Regions from separate parts of the Streptomyces sp. C genome, predicted to be linked through region 1. Evidence: riboswitches for the same ligand, from Rfam matches in the RefSeq annotation. Region 1 holds a riboswitch; the other holds the start of a gene.
What was found. A riboswitch is a leader RNA that binds a small molecule or an ion and turns the genes downstream of it on or off. The one in region 1 is predicted to bind S-adenosylmethionine.

Region 1 (3,148 bases):
GTCGTACAGGTGGTGGTGGGTGAACCAGAGCACGGAGTTCGCGATGCCGTTGTACGCGTCGTCGTACACCGCCGGGTCGATGTCCAGCATCCGGACGCCCGGCTCGGCGACGCCCCGGCGGACCGCCTCGCGGTCGGCGTCGGACAGGGCCGCGCAGATCCACAGGGCCTCGGGCTGGGCCGAGAGTGCCGCGGACAGGCCGGAGACGAGGCCGCCGCCGCCGCGGCGGGCGCTGAGGGTGCCGTCGGTGTCGAGGGCGTACGAGAGCGGGCCGCGGTTGGCGGCGACGAGTACCTGGGGAGCCACGGGGGAAGCCATGTCGCGAACCTAGCCCGGGGCCCGCTCGCTCAAACGTCCGGGAAATGTCCGGTTCGTCACGCCACGCGCCGACCCGCGTACTCCTCGATCTCCGCCATCGGCGGCCGCTCCTCCGTGTCCACGGCGTACGTGCGCGGCACGAACCCGTCCGGCCCCCGCTCGAACTGCGTCAGCTCCGGCCGGACGAGGTGCCCGCGCGAGAGCCGCAGCTGCGCGGTGCGGTAGATCGCGGCGGCCATCCGGCCCAGGGCCTGCCCGTCCTGGTGCCGGTGCAGCCGGACCCCCACGTCCACCTGGGCCAGCGCGTCCAGTCCGACCGTGTGCAGCGCGTCCACGAGCAGGCCCAGCTCCACCCCGTACCCGACGGGGAAGGGGAGACGTTCCAGCAGGGAGCGGCGTACGGCGTACTCGCCGCCCAGCGGCTGGACGAAGCCGGCCAGCTGGGGCCAGTGGAGGTTGAGGAGCGGGCGGGCCACCAGCTCCGTGACGCGGCCGCCCTGCCCCGGCGTGTCGCCGAGGGGGCGGTCGTACATGGCCTTGACGAACTGCACCTGCGGGTCGGTGAGCAGCGGCCCGACGATCCCGGAGACGAAGGCGGAGTCGAAGTCCCGCAGGTCGGCGTCGACGAAGCAGACGACGTCGCCGGTGGTGGCCAGCAGGGAGCGCCACAGCACCTCGCCCTTGCCGGGCAGGGCCGGGATGCGGGGCAGGATCGAGTCGCGGTGCACGACGCGGGCGCCGGCCTTGGCCGCGACCTCGGCCGTGCGGTCGGTGGAGCCGGAGTCGACGACCACCAGCTCGTCCACCAGGGGGACGGGCGGGGCCTCGATCAGGTCGCGCCGGATGATCTCGACGATCTCCCCGACGGTGGCTTCCTCGTCGAGCGCGGGCAGCACCACGCTCACCGTCGTCCCGGCCGCCCGTTTCCGGTCGAGCAGCTGGTCGAGCGGTCGGTCGGCGGCGGACCAGGAGCGGTCTGCCAGCCAGCGCTCCACCTCATCCAGCACTCTCAGCACCCCTTGGGCATGTTTCGGGCTTCTCTTGGTCTCTGCGGCACTCGGCTCATTTGGGCCGAATTGTGATCCATCTCGCGGTTCGGACGGCTGTCTCAACCGCCCGTCCCTTCGGTTACAGTCTTGAACAACGCGAGAGACCACCGCATGCCGGGGGTCCCGCGCACAAACGCACCGGCGCGCCGCAGAGCGCGTGTGTCCGGTGCCATACCGCTCATCCAGAGGGGCAGAGGGACACGGCCCGTTGAAGCCCCGGCAACCCTCCAGTCGGTTCTCGCCAGCGCGAGGCCCCGGCTAGGGAAGGTGCCAATTCCGTCTCATGGCGAAGTGCGCCATGGGGAAGATGAGGAGAAAGGGCCTCGCCATCATGGCTGCACAGACTGTCGCCACCTCTGTCGACCTCGGACCCGCCACCGGACTTTCCTGTCGCGAGTGCGGTACCCGCTTCGAGCTCGGCCCCATCTTCGCCTGCGTCGAGTGCTTCGGCCCCCTGGAAGTCGCCTACGAGCTGCCGCTCGGCGACCCGGAGGCCCTGCGCGCCGCGATCGAGGCCGGTCCGAACAACATCTGGCGCTACGCGCCGCTGCTGCCCGTCCCGGTGGACGTGGCCTCCAAGCCGAGCCTGAACCCCGGATTCACCAAGCTGGTGGACGCCGAGAACCTGGCCAAGGAGCTGGGCGTCACCGGCAAGCTCTACGTCAAGGACGACTCCGGCAACCCGACGCACTCCTTCAAGGACCGCGTCGTGGCCATCGCCGTCGAGGCCGCCCGCGCCTTCGGCTTCACCACCCTGTCCTGCTCCTCCACGGGCAACCTGGCCGGTGCCGTCGGCGCCGCGGCCGCCCGTGCGGGCTTCCGGTCCTGCGTGTTCATCCCGCACGACCTGGAGCAGGGCAAGGTCGTCATGGCCGGTGTCTACGGCGGCGACCTGGTCGGCATCGAGGGCAACTACGACGACGTCAACCGCTTCTGCTCCGAGCTCATCGGCGACCCGCTGGGCGAGGGCTGGGGCTTCGTCAACGTCAACCTGCGCCCCTACTACGGCGAGGGCTCCAAGACGCTGGCGTACGAGATCTGCGAGCAGCTCGGCTGGCAGCTGCCCGACCAGATCGTCATCCCGATCGCGTCAGGCTCCCAGCTGACGAAGATCGACAAGGGTCTCCAGGAGCTGGTCAAGCTCGGTCTCGTCGAGGACAAGCCCTACAAGATCTTCGGCGCCCAGGCCGAGGGCTGCTCCCCGGTGTCCACCGCCTTCAAGGCCGGCCACGACGTGGTGCGCCCGCAGAAGCCGAACACCATCGCCAAGTCCCTGGCCATCGGCAACCCGGCGGACGGCCCGTACGTCCTGGACATCGCGCGGCGCACCGGCGGCTACGTCGAGGACGTCAACGACGAGCAGGTCGTCGAGGCCATCAAGATCCTGGCGCGCACCGAGGGCATCTTCGCCGAGACCGCGGGCGGCGTGACCGTCGGCGTGACGAAGAAGCTGATCGAGAACGGGCAGCTCGACCCGGCGCTGACCACCGTGGTCCTGAACACCGGTGACGGCCTCAAGACCCTGGAGGCGGTGGCCGCGGACAGCGGCCAGACCGCCACCATCCGCCCGAGCCTGGACGCGTTCCGCGCCGCCGGCCTGGCCTGACCCTTCCCCCCTGACCTGACACATCCGGAAAGGCGGTAGCGCCATGAGCGTCAACGTCCGCATCCCCACCATCCTGCGCACCTACACCGGCGGCGCCGCCGAGGTCCCGGCCGAGGGTGCGACCCTCGCCGAGGTCATCGAGTCCCTGGAGAAGAACCACCCGGGCATCGCCGCG
Region 2 (3,148 bases), 2.1 Mb from region 1:
CCCGAGATCGCCGAGTCCATCGCGCAGCTGGACAGCGTCAGCGAGGTCTACTCCGTCACCGGTACGTACGACCTGATCGCGCTGGTCCGCGTCGCCCGCCACGAGAACCTCGCGGACATCATCCCGGGCCGCATCAGCAAGATCCCGGGCGTCGAGGCCACCGACACGCACGTCGCGTTCCGCACGTACTCGCAGCACGACCTCGAAGCCGCCTTCGCCATCGGCCTGGACGCGTAGCCCTCTGGGGGCTCCGCCCCCAGACCCCCGCGCCTCAAACGCCGGCGAGGCTGGACGTTGCCGGCGCAGCGACATTCCAGCCCGCGCGGCGTTTGAGCGCAACGGGGTCAGGGGCAGCGCCCCTGGGAACGGTGGAAGGGCGGGTAGGGGACCGCTCCGCGCAGCGGTGTCCACTCCCCGCTTCCGGCATCACACCGCCGGAACGCAGCGGCCCTCTTCCGTGCGGTACTGCCACTTCGCGCCGTCCTCGACCAGCTCCCGAACCGCGCGGACGAACCGCTCCACGTGCTCGTCCGGCGTACCGGCCCCGAAGCTGACCCGGATCGCGTTCAGCGACCGCTCCCCCGGCGCCGCCTCCGGCGCCCCGCACTCGCCCTGGGCCTGCGGCTCGCTGCCGAGCAGGGTGCGGACCAGCGGGTGGGCGCAGAACAGCCCGTCCCGCACCCCGATCCCGTACTCGGCGGACAGCGCGGCCGCGAAGTGCGAGCTGTTCCAGCCGTCGACCACGAACGAGATGACGCCGACGCGCGGGGCGTCGTCCCCGAACAGGGACAGCACCCGCACCGCCGGGACCTCCGCCAGGCCCTCGCGGACCTTCGCGATGAGGTGCTCCTCCCGGGCGACGAGGTTCTCGAAGCCGGCCTCGCGCAGCGCGCGGCAGGCGGAGGCGATGGAGTAGACGCCGATCACGTTCGGGGAGCCGGCCTCGTGGCGGGCGGCGGTGGTGTGCCACTCGACGTCGACGCCCCCGTCCTCACGGCGGGCCACCTTGCGGGAGGCGCCGCCGCCCGCGAGGTACGGCTCCGCCTCCTGGAGCCAGTCGGCGCGGCCGGCGAGCACGCCCGAGCCGAAGGGCGCGTACAGCTTGTGCCCCGAGAAGGCGACCCAGTCCACGTCCAGCTCCCGTACGGAGACGGGGTGGTGGGGGGCCAGCTGGGCGGCGTCCAGCACGATCCGCGCGCCGTGGGCGTGCGCGGCGGCGGCGAGCTCCTTCACCGGCCACAGCTCACCGGTGACGTTGGACGCGCCGGTGACGCACACCAGCGCCGGGCCGTACGGCTCGCGGTCGGCGAGGGCCCGCTCCAGGGTGGCGACGGCCTCGCCGGGGGTGCGGGGGGCGTTGAGGTAGGTGACGCGGGCGTCGCCCCAGGGCAGCAGCGAGGCGTGGTGCTCGGTCTCGAAGACGAACACCTGGCAGTCGGCCGGGAGCGCGGCGGCGAGCAGGTTGAGGGAGTCGGTGGTGGACCGGGTGAAGACGACCTGGTCGGCGGGGCGGCAGTCGAGGAACTCGGCGACCGTGGCGCGGCTCTGCTCGAACAGGTCGGTGGACAGCTGGGAGAGGTAGCCGGCGCCGCGGTGGACGCTGCCGTAGTACGGGGCGTACGCGGCGACGTCGTCCCAGACCCGCTGGAGCGCGGGGGCGCTGGCCGCGTAGTCCAGGGCCGCGTAGGTGACCTCGCCGCCGGTGACCAGGGGGACGGTGACGTCCCGGCCGAGCACCGGGAGCGGCCCGTCACAGGCGGGGACCTCGGCGGCGGTGGCGCAGGCGGTGGCGGCGGCGTTCAGGGATGCGGACATGGCGGTATCTCCCGGCAGGCAGGGCTGAATGGCTTCGGTGTGCCCGTACGCGGGTACGGCGGCGCGCGGCGACGGCGGCCGTCAGGGGGTACGGGAAGGTCCTCGGACTGATCGGGGGTACGCGGAAGGGACCCTGATCCGAGGGTTGAAGAAGGGGCGGATTCGCCCTATCGCATTCGCTTGCTCACGGAAAACGCTCCTCGAGAGACCAGGACCCCTGGTGTCGAGGGATCCGCGCTTGCCGTAGGCCTTGCTGCCTACGACCTGGTCATCACCCGGGGCACCCCGCCACGGAAGGAGGGTTGCCGGACAGCAAGCCGGGGCCTAAACGCTGTCACTCGTGACCTTGGAGAGCATCCTGCCACAAGATCCCGCGCGCGCAAGACCCCGGTCCACATCGTGGACCGGGGCCGTGTGCGGAGGGACCGCTCGCGATCAGGAGTTGGTGGCCGCCACCCAGCGGTCCAGCACCGCACGCGCGGACCCGGAGTCGATGGACTGCGCCGCGCGGGCCATGGCGGCCGCGAGCTGCTCCTCCAGCGTGCCCGTGCCGGGGTCCAGCGCCACCAGGGCGCTCGCCGAGTTCAGCAGGACCGCGTCGCGCACCGGGCCCGTCTCCCCCGCCAGCAGGCGGCGGGCCACGTCCGCGTTGTACGACGGGTCGCCGCCGCGCAGGGCCGAGATGTCGACCGTGCCGATGCCGACGTCGCGCGGGTCGAAGGCGTGCTCGGTGACCTCGCCGTCGCGGACCCACCACACCCGGGAGGTCCCGGTGGTGGTCAGCTCGTCCAGGCCGTCGTCCCCGCGGAACACCAGCGCGGAGGTGCCCCGCTCGGCGAGCACCCCGGCCATGATCGGGGCCAGCCGCGGGTCCGCCACGCCGACCGCCTGCGCCTTGACGCGGGCGGGGTTGGTGAGCGGGCCGAGGCCGTTGAACGCGGTGCGCACCCCGAGGTCGCGGCGGGCCGAGGCGGCGTACCGCAGGGCCGGGTGGAAGACCACCGCGGCGCAGAAGGTGATGCCGGCCTCCTCGGCCACCTGCGCCACCCGCTCCGGGGTGAGCGCCAGGTTGACGCCGAGCTTCTCCAGGACGTCGGAGGAGCCGCTGGCGGAGGACGCCGCCCGGTTGCCGTGCTTGACGATCTTGGCGCCGGCGCCGGCGGCCACGATGGCGGACATGGTCGAGATGTTGACCGTCTTGGCGCCGTCGCCGCCCGTGCCGACGATGTCCACGGTCCGCCCGGGCACCTCGATCAGGTTGGCGTGGGCGTACATCGTGCGGACCAGCCCCGTGTACTCGGCCACCGTCTCGCCCTTGGCCCGGAGGGCGACG

Region 2: linked by a shared signal. The riboswitch ahead of SSNG_RS09880 (aminotransferase class V-fold PLP-dependent enzyme) and the one ahead of thrC (threonine synthase) in region 1 are both predicted to bind S-adenosylmethionine.

What each region holds. Positions count from the first base shown of each region.
Region 1 is NZ_GG657750.1:4,289,929-4,293,076, forward strand. It holds gene SSNG_RS19275 (trehalose-6-phosphate synthase) at 1-318, opposite strand, end outside; gene SSNG_RS19280 (glucosyl-3-phosphoglycerate synthase) at 375-1,325, opposite strand; SAM riboswitch class I at 1,543-1,681, shown strand; gene thrC (threonine synthase) at 1,699-2,973, shown strand; gene SSNG_RS19290 (MoaD/ThiS family protein) at 3,017-3,148, shown strand, end outside.
Region 2 is NZ_GG657750.1:2,229,602-2,232,749, forward strand. It holds gene SSNG_RS09875 (Lrp/AsnC ligand binding domain-containing protein) at 1-237, shown strand, start outside; gene SSNG_RS09880 (aminotransferase class V-fold PLP-dependent enzyme) at 427-1,815, opposite strand; SAM riboswitch class IV at 2,045-2,161, opposite strand; gene trpD (anthranilate phosphoribosyltransferase) at 2,251-3,148, opposite strand, start outside.